Linked DNA regions of Aliidongia dinghuensis. The main gene of each other region encodes a partner of the protein of the gene in region 2 in a complex. Links are inferred from orthologs where the notes say so. Each region holds a gene or a part of one and is shown on either strand. Other genes may lie near its edges.

What was found.
Region 1: the proteins of meaB (region 2) and scpA are in contact, whole or in part, in a crystal structure (PDB 8DPB), measured with the Methylorubrum extorquens proteins. The link is inferred for Aliidongia dinghuensis from one-to-one orthologs. Residues at the interface, in SOR26638.1 of Methylorubrum extorquens: Arg20, Ala21, Ala24, Arg25, Thr28, Ser32, Arg33, Arg34, His37, Thr98, Gly99, Gly100, Ser101, Ile102, Leu103, Lys106, Thr107, Ala110, Ala113, Ile114, Asp115, Arg116, Ala118, Phe119, Ile120, Arg121, Pro122, Pro124; in SOR27001.1 of Methylorubrum extorquens: Glu577, Glu578, Asn579, Asp580, Gly581, Arg582, Arg583, Arg585, His596, Ala604, Ser605, Ala608, Asp609, Gly611, Phe612, Asp613, Val614, Asp615, Ile616, Gly617, Pro618, Leu619, Glu625, Arg628, Gln629, Val631, Glu632, Asn633, Asp634, Glu661.

Annotation. Positions count from the first base shown.
Region 1 is NZ_BMJQ01000002.1:450,517-457,217, forward strand. Bases 2,199-5,143 are described here. They hold scpA (methylmalonyl-CoA mutase), read right to left. Parts: upstream 4,774-5,143; coding sequence 2,623-4,773; downstream 2,199-2,622. Other genes in these bases: IEY58_RS05445 (DUF2889 domain-containing protein), read right to left, coding at 2,199-2,529; IEY58_RS05455 (PAS domain-containing protein), read right to left, coding at 4,915-5,143. Outside these bases: IEY58_RS05430 (alpha/beta fold hydrolase), read right to left, coding at 1-651; IEY58_RS05435 (2,4'-dihydroxyacetophenone dioxygenase family protein), read right to left, coding at 648-1,187; IEY58_RS05440 (TetR/AcrR family transcriptional regulator), read right to left, coding at 1,220-1,804; more of IEY58_RS05445, read right to left, coding at 1,945-2,198; more of IEY58_RS05455, read right to left, coding at 5,144-5,439; IEY58_RS05460 (cupin domain-containing protein), read left to right, coding at 5,966-6,313; IEY58_RS05465 (hypothetical protein), read right to left, coding at 6,318-6,524. UniProt on the Escherichia coli protein: Catalyzes the interconversion of succinyl-CoA and methylmalonyl-CoA. Could be part of a pathway that converts succinate to propionate.
Region 2 is NZ_BMJQ01000028.1:47,812-54,467, forward strand. Bases 1,855-4,754 are described here. They hold meaB (methylmalonyl Co-A mutase-associated GTPase MeaB), read right to left. Parts: upstream 3,854-4,754; coding sequence 2,855-3,853; downstream 1,855-2,854. Other genes in these bases: IEY58_RS32200 (FAD-dependent monooxygenase), read left to right, coding at 1,855-2,281; rpmB (50S ribosomal protein L28), read right to left, coding at 2,405-2,707; IEY58_RS32215 (patatin-like phospholipase family protein), read right to left, coding at 3,882-4,754. In the rest of the region: IEY58_RS32195 (MAPEG family protein), read right to left, coding at 15-407; more of IEY58_RS32200, read left to right, coding at 611-1,854; more of IEY58_RS32215, read right to left, coding at 4,755-4,955; IEY58_RS32220 (LysR family transcriptional regulator), read right to left, coding at 5,019-5,927; IEY58_RS32225 (quinone oxidoreductase family protein), read left to right, coding at 6,185-6,656. UniProt on the Escherichia coli protein: Binds and hydrolyzes GTP. Likely functions as a G-protein chaperone that assists AdoCbl cofactor delivery to the methylmalonyl-CoA mutase (MCM) ScpA and reactivation of the enzyme during catalysis.

The DNA.
Region 1 (6,701 bases), on a different replicon or contig from region 2:
CAGCTTCGGCTTGGTCGACGCCTTCAACGCCGGCACCAATTCCATCGTGTAGCGATGGTCGGCGGCGACCGCCATGGCGAGCCAGGAGCGCGCGACGCGCGGATCGGTCCAGGGATCGAGCCATTCCAGGATCTCGGCCTCGCTCGCCGGTCGCGCCAGTGCGGCGATAACCGATTGCCGGCGTGCCGCCAGAATGTCGGCGGGCGTGGTCGCAGCGGCGACATCCGGATCACGGAAGCGCAGCACGGTCGGCGCCGGCCAGGACTCGTACATGACGGCGTTCATGAGGGCGAGCCGCGGGATGTCGAGATTGGCGTCGACGAACAGCTGCTGGGCGATGCCGCCGCCGATGTCGTGGCCGCCGAGCAGCACGGGCTGGTCCGCCAGGCCCAGCGCTGCCACGAAGCGTTCGACCCAGCGTGCGAGCGCCGGCACGCTTGCCCGGTCTGGCGTGAGCTCCCCCGCCGACCGGCCGAAGCCGGGCAGGTCGACCGCGATCGGCGTGAGGCCGGCCCGGGCCAGGTCCTCCAGCACCGGCTGCCAGACGCGGCTCCAGTAGGTTCCGTGCAGCAGCAGAAGCGGCGGGCCGCCGTCGCCGGCGGTGAGATAGCTGGCCGGCGTGCCGTCGACCTCGATCGAAAGGCGCCTCATCGCACGAACCTCTTCGCGTAATCGGCGCCGAGCCCGACCGCCTCGTAGTGCTTGGTGGCGTTCTCGAGCTTGGTGAACACATCCTCGTAGCCCAGCGCCACGCCATAGGGGTCGACATAGGTGTAGCCGCCGGTGACGTGGAACAGCGTCGCCATCTCGTCGACGTCGTCGGGCACCACCAGCGTATGGGTCTCGCCCGGCGGCTCGAACGCGTAGTCGCCGGCGGACGCGATCCAGTCGTGCTCGAGGTAGCGCCAGCAGCCGCGCAGTGTCAGCGCATGGACCGGGCCGCTATGGCGGTGGCGCGACAGCACGCCCGCCTGGCGCACGCGCAGGATATTGACGTAGTAGCCTTGGCTGACGTTCAGGATCAGCGGCTTGAACGAGACATGGGCCGATTGCGGGACCCACTCGCGCGGGTCGCCGCCGTCGAGGTCGAGCACGGCCGGCACGAAGACGTCGGGCACCATGCCCACGGGCTGCGGCAGTTGATAGGCGACCTTGCTCTCGTCGAGCGTGGGTTTCGCTTCGCTCATGATCAGGGCTCCTGGGATCGACATTTGACAGGCTAGGTGGTGAGGATCGCGCGGGCGGAGCGCGCGAGGCCGTTCAGCAGGTCCGCATCCGGCCGCACGCGGGCGAGCACGCGCAGGCCGAGGAGAACGGACAGAAGATGGCGCGACAGATCCGTGGCCGATTGCCGGCGCGCGATCTCGCCCGACGCCTGGCCGGCCTCGACCGCGCGGCGGAAGAAGGCCTCGATGAGCTGGGTCTCGTCGGCGACCACGCGCTGGAACTCCGCCTCGCCCGGGGCCGCATCGATTGCCGTGTTGACCATCATGCAGCCGCGATGCAGCGGATCGGCGAGCGAGCGGGCCGCCATCTCGTCGAAGAATGCGCCGATGGCGGCGGCACCCGTGTGCGACCGTTCGATCCGGGCGATGCGTTCACGCAAGGTCCGGTCGAGATACTGGTCGAGCGCCTTCAGATAAAGGCCCCGCTTGTCGCCGAACGCGCCATAGAGGCTGCTGTGGGTAAGCCCGGTCCCGGCGGTCAGGTCACGCGTCGAGGTGCCTTCATAGCCCTTGGCCCAGAAGATCTCGCCGGCGGTGGCGAGCACGTCCTGTTCGTCGAATTCACGCGGTCGGCCCATCGCGACACCCTGTTTCGGATCAAACGCTCCATAATGGATATGGCGCATGGGATGCGAGAGGCAAGGGGCGATGGTCAGAAAATATGCACAGCGGTTCCTCTCTACCCCGGGGGTGGAGAGGAGAAATCAAAGACGGATCACTAAGCCTCGTCCTGCGGCCCCGTATAGAACTGCGGCCAGTTCTTCTTGGTGACCGGGCTGTCGCTCGCGAACGCGTGGCAGGTGTCGAGCAGCGGCGGGCGCTTCGGCGGCTGGCCTGCTTCTGCGGCGATCTCTTCCGGCGTCTTCTCGCGGCGTTTCTTCAGCGGGAAGATGGTCTGGAACGCCGTGGTCGCGATCGGGCCCATGAGCTCGACCAGGTGCGTGCAGCCTTCCGTGCCGCCGACCAGCGCCTTCATCTTGTTGGTGAAGCCACCGACGATGCGCAGGCCCTTCAAGCGCTCAAAATTGCCGACGATGTCCGGGCAGATCCGATAGGGCGAATGGTCGGTCGCGGCCTCGATGTCGTGGATCACCAGATCATCGTCGACCGTGATGCGGATCCACATCTCATGCAGCGGCTCGCCGGCCACGATCTCGCCGCGCCAGTCGTTCTTGAAGCCATAGGTCTTGACGTCCGTCATGTGGCCTTCGATGTCCCACAGGCCATCGGCACGGCGATAGCCGCGGCACTCGACGTGACGGGTATGGATATGCTCGCGCGGAGCAGGGGCTGAGAGCGGCATGATGCGGTCCAGCCTAACGACTGTTTGGCAGCGCAGCAACCGCACGAACCGCTGGGCTCCCGCGCCCTGATCGCAGGGCGCGGGAAACAGGGTTCAGGCGGCCAGGCGCTGCTCGCGGATCAGGCCCAGGATCTCGGCCGCGGCCTTCGGGATGTTGGTGCCCGGGCCATAGACCGCGACGACGCCGGCGGCCTTCAAGGCCGGATAGTCCTGGGGCGGGATGACGCCGCCGCACACGACCAGGATGTCGCTCGAGCCCTGGTCCTTGAGGGCCTTGATCAGCGCCGGCACCAGCGTCTTGTGCCCGGCGGCCTGGCTCGAGATGCCGATGACATGGACGTCGTTCTCGATCGCCTGACGCGCCGCTTCCTCCGGTGTCTGGAAGAGCGGGCCGACGTCGACGTCGAAGCCGATGTCGGCGAACGCGGTCGCGATCACCTTGGCGCCGCGGTCGTGCCCGTCCTGGCCGAGCTTCACCACCATCATGCGCGGCCGGCGGCCCTCCTCCTCGGCGAAGGCGTCGACCTCGTGGCGGATGCGCTCGAAGCCCTGGTCGCCCTCATAGACCGAGGCGTAGACGCCGGCGATCGAGCGGATCTCGGCCGAATGACGGGTGAAGACCTTCTCGAGCGCGTCCGACACTTCGCCGACGGTCGCGCGCACCTTCATCGCCTCGACCGTGAGCGCCAGCAGGTTGCCCGTCCCGGTGCGCGCGGCCTCGGTCAGCGCACCAAGCGCCTGCTCGACCGCCCCGCCGTCGCGCGTCGTGCGGATCTGTTTCAGGCGCGCCACCTGGGCTTCCCGCACCTTGGCATTGTCGACATCCAGGATCTCGATCTCGGCGCTCTCGGTCGTGCGGTACTTGTTGACGCCGACGATCACTTCCTCGCCGCGATCGATGCGTGCCTGACGGCGCGCGGCCGCCTCCTCGATCCTGAGCTTCGGCATGCCGGAGGCCACCGCCTTGGTCATGCCGCCCAGCGCCTCGACCTCGCCGATGAGCTTCCTCGCCGCATCGGCCAGGCTGGCGGTCAGATGCTCGACGTAATAGGAGCCGCCCAGCGGGTCGATGACGCGCGGGATCCCGGTCTCCTCGGCGATGATGAGCTGGGTATTGCGCGCGATGCGGGCCGAGGTCGGCGTCGGCAGCGCCAGCGCCTCGTCGAAGGAATTGGTGTGGAGCGACTGGGTTCCACCCAGCACGGCCGCCATCGCCTCGATCGTCGTGCGCACGACGTTGTTGTAGGGGTCCTGCTCCGTCAAGGACACGCCCGAGGTCTGGCAATGGGTGCGGAGCGCCAGGCTTTCCGGCTTCTTGGGCTGGAACTGGCTCATGAGCTCGGCCCAGAGCAGGCGCGCCGCGCGGAGCTTCGCCACCTCCATGAAGAAATCCATGCCGATCGCGAAGAAGAACGAGAGGCGCGGCGCGAAGGCGTCGACCGCGAGCCCCTTGGAGAGGGCCGCGCGCACGTACTCGAGCCCGTCGGCGAGCGTGAAGGCCAGCTCCTGCACCGCCGTCGCCCCCGCCTCCTGCATGTGGTAGCCGGAGATCGAGATCGAGTTGAACTTCGGCATGTTCTGCGCCGTGTACTCGATGATGTCGGCGACGGCCCGCATCGAGGGTTCCGGCGGGTAGATATAGGTGTTGCGGACCATGAACTCCTTGAGGATGTCGTTCTGGATGGTCCCCGACAACTGGTCGAGACGGGCGCCCTGCTCGAGGCCGGCCACGATATAGCCGGCCAGGACCGGCAGCACGGCGCCGTTCATGGTCATCGACACGCTCATCTGCTCGAGCGGAATGCCGTCGAACAGGATCTTCATGTCCTCGACCGAGTCGATCGCGACGCCGGCCTTGCCGACGTCGCCCACGACGCGCGGATGATCGCTGTCATAGCCGCGATGGGTGGCCAAGTCGAAGGCGACCGACAGGCCCATCTGCCCGGCGGCGAGATTCTTGCGATAGAAGGCGTTCGATTCCTCGGCGGTCGAGAAGCCGGCATATTGCCGGATCGTCCAGGGCCGGTTCGCGTACATGGTCGCGCGCGGGCCTCGGAGATAGGGTGCGAAGCCAGGGAGCGTGCCGAGCGTCCCGAGCCCCTCGAGATCGGCCTCGGTATAGAGCGGCTTCACCGCCAACCCCTCGGGCGTGGTCGTGACCAGCGTCTCGGGGGCGGCGCCCTTCAATTCCTTGGCGGCGAGCGCCTGCCAATCGGCAAGGCTCCGCTTGGGGAAATCGACCATGGGCGCTGCTCCTCTCCAGACCAAACCAGGGGCGCGGGTAGCATCCCGCGTCTCGTCCTCGGGGCCAGTATATAGGGGCTATTGCGCCGCGTCATGAGGGTGGCGTACAGGGCGGCCCCGCAAGACTCCCGACGAGGCCGCTCAGCGGCGGGAGGTCAGGGTCTCGAAGAAGCGGCGGAGCGGGAGCTTGTTCTGGTCCTTGCCGTCGATCGACATCAGCATGGTGACCTCAACGCCGTCTTCCGATATCGGCAGCAGCAGGCGCACATAGGCGTGCGCCCGATCGGTCGTGTCGAGCACGATCAGGTGCAGCAGCGGGGTCCGGCGCGCCACGGCGGCGCGATAATGACTGTCGATCAGCCGGCCATAGGCGGGGGGCCTGAGATCGCGCGGCCGGGTCCCGGTCAAGTCGGAGCCGTGCATTTCGCCGATGCCGGTGCCGGACAGGCGATAGCGGAAATCGAGCGGTTCGCGCTCGACGTTGACCAGCATGATGCGCGGCAGCACCTCAACCAGGTCGACCGGGTCGAGGTCGCGTCGCCGGGGCGCCAGCCGATCCTGCCGCTTGGCCAGCCAATAGGCATGGGCCCGCACCAGATCGGGATAGGGATTCGCGGCGAGATCGAGCTCGACCGCCTCGACCTGCCCCAGCAGCAAACCGTCCATGGCACCTCTCGTCGGGCCCGCCGGAAGGGAACGGCGGCCACGGTGCATCCTGGATCCGAATGACTGCCGACCCCTTACCAATGGGCCGGCCCATGGGGCGCGATGAGGGAAAGGCTTATGCCGTCTCGGCCGTCACCCAGCGCCGCCCCGTGCCGAGGCATTGCCGGCAGAGCGCGGGAGCGGACTCCGCCTGATGGGGCGTCGGGTGCGGCGGGGTGCCGCAAAGCAGGGCCGGGTGAAGAACGGTTGGGCGCAGATGGGCTGGATGAAGAGGGACGGGGCGACGCGTCGGATCGCTGCCGGTGCCGTGGCAATCGGGGCAGGCGGTTCGCTGGCGCTGGTTCATGGAAACGGGTTCCCCCTCAGGCGTCGAGGACCCCCGAATAGCCGGACCGATCGCGGCCCACCTGTGAACCGCGGCACAGGTTTGTCGGGCATTTGATTGTTTTGCCTTTGTTTCCTTTGGCATATGCCGCGTGCCGCCGTCCGGCTAGCATGGTCGGACACAGTCGAGGGAGGAGGCCGGATGGGCACGCTCAAGATCACGCCGGATACGGCGCCGGCCACACCCTATCTGCCGCCGGCGGACCGCATCCTCTCAGGCGTGCCGCAGCAGAGTATTGTCGACGCCTATGGCTCCGACGACGGCAAATTCTCGGCCGGGCTCTGGGCTTCGACACCGGGCCGCTGGCGCGTCGCCTATACCGAGCATGAGTTCTGCCACCTGCTGGAGGGCGAGGTTGTCCTGCACGGCGATGACGGCACGGTCGCACCTTATCGCGCCGGCGACAGTTTTGTCGTGCCGGCCGGCTTCACTGGGACCTGGGAAGTGGTGACCGCGGCGCGAAAGCTCTACGCGATCTATCAGCCGTGAAACGTCAGCAGTGGAGCAGGCTCGCGGCGCGGCGCACCGTGCCGGCGATCAGGAACCAGCTTGACACGGCAACGACCAGAAAGCCGAAGAGGTGCAGGTAACCCGAGACGGGCATTGGCTCGGGCTGGCGCGGCCGGGGCGCAGGAATCCAGCGCTGCTGGTCGATGCAGGATGGTGTCTTGAGCGGAAACGCAATGATTTCGGCGCTCATCAATCCTACCCTCTCCAGCCTCGACGCGAAAAATTCGCGCGACCCTAAGTGAACCAGGCTTAAAAGTCCCTTGCTAATGGGTCGCGGGCGCCATGATCGAGACAAGCGTTCTACGGCGCAAGGGGTTGGCCAGCATGGCTCATGGGGCGGCCCATGAGGGAACTTTTGCACGGGAAC
Region 2 (6,656 bases):
TGATTGCCCGCAGGTCAGTAGCCAAGGGCGTGGGTCAGGTTCACGACGACGCCAATCGATAAGGCGGTGAATGTCAGGACGACGCCGAGCGAGCGGCCGGCGGAGGCGCCTCGGCTGCGGCTGAGGCCCACCGCATGGGCCGCTCGTCCGACGATCAGCAGGATGCCGATGGCATGCAGCGTGCCCGGCGCAGCACCCGCAAGCTCGGCCGAGCCGAGCAGGATCAGGCCGATCGGCGCATATTCCGTGAAGTTGCCGTGTGCGCGCACGGCCTGCTCGAGCGCGCTGTCGCCGCCGGTGCCGAGACCGATCGCCAGGCTGCGGCGCAGGCGGATCACGCGAAACGACAGCGCCATGAGGATGATGGCCGCGAGCGCCGCATAGAGCGGTGTGATGGCGAAATGCATCGAGGTGCTTCTCCGAGACGTTCCCTGAAGCCGGCCGTTCTCGAGAATCGGGCAGCCGGACTCGGGCGATTCTTGGGGACGGACGGCCGTCGAAGCAAGCGCGGCATCTGGCGCCGGGCCGGTTTCGTCAATTGGCTGGCCTCCGCCACGCGCATCATGGATCATGACAGCGACGAGGTTCGACCGGTCGAGGGCTGAAGCGGATGGTGACAGGTGCCACCGGTGGAAATGACGCGGATGTGGTCGTCGTCGGGGCGGGGCCGTCCGGGCTGACGGTCGCAGCGGAATTGGCGCGCCATCGCATCCGGGTGCGGGTGGTCGACCAGGCCCAGGGCCCGACGCTGCATTCCCGCGCCTCGGTCGTCCATGTCCGCACCCAGGAGATGCTGGCGGCCATGGGGCTCGCCGACCGCTTTGTCGCGCGTGCCTTTCCGCTCGAGGCGATCTCGCTGCACGCGTTCGGCAAGTTCATGGGCGGCATCCGCCTGTCCGGTGCCGACAGCGCTTTTCCGGCGCCGCGCATCATCGGCCAGGATGTGACGGAGCGGCTGCTGCTCGAACGGCTCGACGAATGCGGCGTCCCGGTCGAGCGCGGCGTCGAGGCGGTGGCCGCGGTCGACGCGGGCGACCACATCACGCTCGAGCTCAAGCGGGCCGACGGCGGCACTGATCGGCTCCAGGCGCAATATGTAGTGGCGGCCGACGGGGTCGGAAGCCGGCTACGCACAGCGGCGGAGATCCCGTTCGACGGTGAGCACGGCGAGCGAGGCGACGGCTTCGAATTCCTGCAGACCGACTGCGAGGTGCGCTGGTCCTACCCGTCGGGCCGCGGCTATCTGTTCGTCACCAAGGATAGGTTCCTGGGTCTGTTCCCGTTCGACGCCGACGGCGCCTTCCGCATCGTCTGCGCCCGCGCCGACCAGGATCCGAAGCGGACCGAGCCACCGGACCTGGACGAGATCGAGGCGATCCTGCGCGAGATCGCCGATCCCGACGCGACGCTGCTCGAGCCGCGCTGGCTCAACCGGCTGCGCGGCACGCCAAAGCTCGCCAAGCAATTCCGCGCGGGCCGCCTGTTCCTGATCGGCGACGCGGCGCACGCCCATCTGCCGATCGGCGGCCAGGGCATGAACACGGGCATGCAGGACGGCTTCAATCTCGGCTGGAAGCTGGCAGCGGTCATCAAGGGCGAGGCCCGGCCGGAGCTGCTCGATACCTATCATGCCGAGCGCCATCCGATCGCCGACGATCTGTTGAAATTCACCGATCGCGGCTTCCACAGCATGGTGAGGCCGGGCGACCTCGCCCAGCGCGCCATGAAGCTGTTCGGCGCCAGCGTCATGGGGCTCGAGGCCGTGCAGGAGCGGCTGAGGCGCACGGTTGGCGAAGTGCCGGTTGCCTATCTCATGAGCGCGCTCAGCGAGGACCATGGCGGCACGATCGGGCCGATCGCGGGCGAGCGGGCGCCTGACGGCGTCGCGGTCCGCGCCGTCGACCGGCGCACCTTGCGCCTGCTGCAGGAAATCGAGGGCGAGGGTTGGAACCTGTTGATCTTCGCCGGACTCGATCAGTCGGACGTCGGCGGCAAACTGGCGGAGATCGCAGAAGCCGCGGTCGCGGGCTTCGGGCGCCGAGTCCGCCCGGTGCTCGTCACCCCCGATCGGCCGCCGGCCGCCTGGCCCGGCGACGTGCTGATCGACCGCGATCAGCTGCTGCACGACCGCTATGGCGTGCGCCATGCCGCACTTTATCTGCTCCGGCCCGACCGCTACGTGGGCTTCCGGGCGCCCGCGACCCAGGCGGAGCTCCTGGAGAAATATCTCGCTCGCTGGCTCGTGCCCGCGGCGGAACTGGTCGACGGCGCGGCAGAGTAGCGCTGCGGACGGGCCCAAGGGACGCGCATGAAACAAAACCGCCGGGAAACGGAATCCCGGCGGTCTCATGATCTCATGCGAAGAAGCGGCACCCCTCGGCGAGCGGGGCGCTGGCAGGCCTCTTTAGGCGGCCTTCGCGGCCTTGGCGGCGGCGGCCTTCTCGATCTGCTTCTTCAGACGGCGTGCCTCGGCCGGCAGCTTGGACGCCGCGGTCGACAGCAGGAAGGCATCGATGCCGCCATTGTGCTCGATCGTGCGGATCGCGTTGGTCGACAGGCGCAGACGCACGGCGAAGCCCAGCGTGTCCGACAACAACGAGGTCACCTGCAGGTTCGGCATGAACCGGCGGCGGGTCTTGTTGTTGGCGTGGCTGACGTTGTTACCCGTCTGCACACCCTTGCCGGTGATATCGCACTTTCTGGCCATGACGTGTCTCTTCGCAAAAACTGGTGTCGGCCGCTCTTCTCTTGCGAGGGCAGCCGGAACAAGGCTGCGGTATCTACGCGAGGTCGGGCGGCGCGTCAACAGGAGTCCGGATTTTTCCTGTTCGTTACGCCGAAAGGCTGGCTTGCGCTATTCGCCGAGGAAGAGCGCAAGGAGCCGGCGCGCGCCCGCCATCGCAGTCATGGTGCCGGCCGCGACCGCCGCCTCGATCTCGGGAATGCGCCCGGCGATCGCCGGCCGGCGGCGCAGCGCCTCGATCATGCCGTCGCCCAAGTCGGCCCAAAGGGCGGCCTGCGCCTGGGCCGCCCGCCGGCGCGCCTTCTCGCCCGCAGCCTCAAACGCGGCTTCGTGCCGCTCGATCGCGGCCCAGGCCGCATCCAGCCCCTGGCCGGTCACGGCCGAGACGGCCAGCACCTCGGGCTGCCACAGCGGCGAGAGCGGGCGGAGCAGCCGGAGGGCCGCGCGATAGTCGCCGACCGCGACCCGGGCCTTGGCTTCGAGCTCGCCGTCCGCCTTGTTGACAAGCAGCAGCTCGGCCAGCTCGACGATGCCCTTCTTGATGCCCTGCAGCTCGTCGCCAGCCGACGGCAGCAGCAGCAGGCAGAAGAGATCGACCATGTCGGCGACCGCGGTCTCCGACTGACCGACGCCGACCGTCTCGACCAGGATCACGTCGAAGCCCGCGGCCTCGCATAGCACGATCGACTCGCGCGTGCGCCGGGCGACGCCGCCCAGGGTGCCGCCGCTTGGGCTGGGGCGGATGAAAGCTGCCTCGGCGCGGGCGAGCTCGGTCATGCGCGTCTTGTCGCCCAGGATCGAGCCGCCGGTCCGGCGCGACGACGGATCGACCGCCAGCACCGCGACGCGATGCCCCTGCCGGATCAGCATGAGGCCGAACGCCTCGATGAAGGTCGACTTGCCGACGCCGGGCACGCCCGAGAGCCCGATGCGGATCGAATTGCCGGCGTGCGGCAGCACGCGTTCGATCAGCGCTTCGGCCTCGGCCCGGTGATCGGGCCGGGTCGATTCGACGAGCGTGATGGCGCGGGCGAGCGCCCGCCGGTCGCCGGCGGCGATGGCGGCGGCGCGCGCCTCGAGTGGCGCGGGATGGGCAGCGGCCTCGTTCATGGCCGAGGCATCATAAGGGAAGCAGGGGTCAGAGATAGCCCTTGATGTCGATGCTCGTCTGCTTGCCGATCTTGTCGTAGGTCTCCCCCAGCCACCTGTCGGCCTGGGCGCGGCCCAGCTCCTTGAGATAATGGAGGAATTCCGGGTCGGCGTTCATCTTGCTCGAAGCGCCGAACTCCTTCATGTGCTCTTCGGCGCTGATCAGGTGGATGTGCATCACTTTCAGGCGCGAGACATGGTCGCCGTGCAGCATGTCCTGGTGGATCAGGCGCTGGACAAAGGCGATCGCGCGCAGTTCGCGCATCAGCGTCGAATTGAATGTGATCTCGTTGAGGCGGTTCAGGATCTCCGACGTGGTCTGCGGCGTGCCCTCGCGCTCGACCGGGTTGATCTGCACGATCACCACGTCCTGGCTCTCGCAGCCGTAGATCAGCGGGAAGATCGCCGGGTTGCCCATGTAGCCGCCGTCCCAGTAGGGATCGCCGTCGATCTCGATCGCCTGGAACACGGTCGGCAGGCAGGCGGACGCCAGGAGCGCGTCAATCGACAGGTCCTTGCGGTCGAACACGCGGATCTTGCCGGTCCGCACGTTGGTTGCCGACACGAACAGGTTGAGGTTCTTGCAGCGGCGGATGCGCGCGATGTCGATCTCCTCTTCCAGCACCGTGCGGATCGGGTGCCAGTTGAGCGGATTGGTCTGGTAGGGCGAAAACGCCCGGCCGATCGTGTCGAGCAGCAGGTAGCCGGGCGACGTGTCGAGGTTCCAGTTGCCCATCAGCCGGTCCATCAGGCTGCGCTGGACGGGGCTGTAGCGCGAGAAGTCGCTGATCCGGCCCCAGAACTGATTAAGCGAGGCGCGGGCGCCCTCGCGCCCGCCGTCGACATAGCCTTGCGCCAGGGCCGCGGCGTTCATGGCGCCGGCGCTGGTGCCGCTGATGCCGTCGATCTCGAGCCGATCGTCCTCGAGCAGCCGGTCGAGCACGCCCCAGGTGAAGGCGCCGTGCGAGCCGCCGCCTTGGAGTGCCAGGTTGATGCGTTTCGGTCCGTTCTGTTTGGTGCGCGTCTTCTTCGGTGGGATGGGCGCGTCGAGCATGTCGGTCATGGGCGGAAAGACCTCAATCGATGAAGCGGCGGCGCAAAAGATGGGTGCAGTGGTGCTGAAAAGCTAGCCGTCGCTCGGCGATGCAGCCATCGCGAGGCGGGAGGCCTCGCGCCGGAACAGTTGTTCGATGAACTGGGCCACCACGTCGACGCGCCGGTCCGGCTGCGGCAGCGCCTGGGCCACCAGATAGATGTCGTGATGGAACACGGCCGCGTCGGGCAGGACGCGCGTAAGCCCGTTCTCCGCCGCCGCCTGAGGCAGCAGGGCGGCAATGCCGAGACCGGCACGGGCCGCCAGCAGGTGGCCCGCCATGGTGTTGATGCGGATCGGCTGGCGCGCGGCCGGCGCCAGTTCGGCGAGCCAGCGCGGAATCGGGAAATCGGCATAGGCCGGATCCCAGCCGATGATTTCGTGCTGGGCCAGATCGCCCGCCGTCGCGGGCGTGCCGCGCCGGGCGAGATAATCGGGCGCGGCATAGAGGCAGATGGCGAGGCCGGCGAGGCGGCGGATTGTAAGACCGCCGGCCTCGCGCGGCGGATAGAGCCGGACCGCGAGATCGGCCTCGCGCCGGGCGAGCTTGATCGTCTCGACGCTGGCGACGATCTCGAGTTCGAGCTCGGGATGGGCGGCCCTGAGCTCGCCCAGCGCCGGCAGCAGGAACCATTGGCCCAGCATCTCGGCCACCGCGATGCGCACGGTGCCGGCGATCACGCCCGGCGCATCGAAGCGGCGGCGGCTCACGGCGGCGAGCGCCTCTTCCGCCCGCTCGGCCGCCGGCAGCAGTTCGGAGCCGGCCTCGCTCAGCACATAGCCCTCGCGCCGGCGCAGGAACAGCGGCGCCTTCAACGCCGCCTCGAGCGCCTCGATCCGGCGGGTCACCGTCGACTGGCTGACATGGAGCCGGCGCGCCGCCCCGGTCAGGCTGCCGTCGCGCGCCACGGCGAGGAAATATCTGAGGTCGTTCCAATCCATGGCCGGCACGATGCCCCAAAAGCTCCTTATTCGTCATCCCCGCGAAGGCGGGGATCCAGGGCTGCGGTAAAGACTACCGCGCCTCGTTGTCGCCCAGCGAGCCCGCGGCTCTGGATTCCCGCCTGCGCGGGAACGACGGAAGGAGTGAGACTTCACCGCAAAAACGGCAAATGACTTGGCGCTCTTCGCTGTCGGCTTCCGGCAGATCCGGGCGCAGATGTCATGACGGTTTCGCCATTCGATGGAGGAAGAACCTCATGACCACCGTCACCAAGGCCATCCAGATGAGCGAGGTCGGCCCGGCCGACCGGCTCCGTCTCGTCGATCTGCCGGTTGCAGCACCCGGCCCCGGCGAGCTCTTGATCCGCCAGACTGCGATCGGCATCAACTATGTCGACGTCTATCATCGCCAGGGCAGGTACCCGCTGCCGCTGCCGGCGGTGCCGGGCGTCGAGGCGGCGGGTGTGGTCGAGGCGGTCGGCTCGTCCGACACCGGCTTCGCGGTCGGCCAGCGCGTCGCCTATGCGACCTTCCCGGCCGGTGCCTATGCGGGCCATCGCGTCATGCCGGCCAACCGGGTCGTGGCAGTGCCTGACGGGGTCGACGACCGCACGGCGGCTGCTGCCCTCTTCGCCGGCCTCACGGCCCATTACCTGATCCACCGGGCCTATCCGGTGCGCGCTGGTGACTGCGTGCTGTTCCATGCCGCGGCCGGCGGCGTCGGCCTCA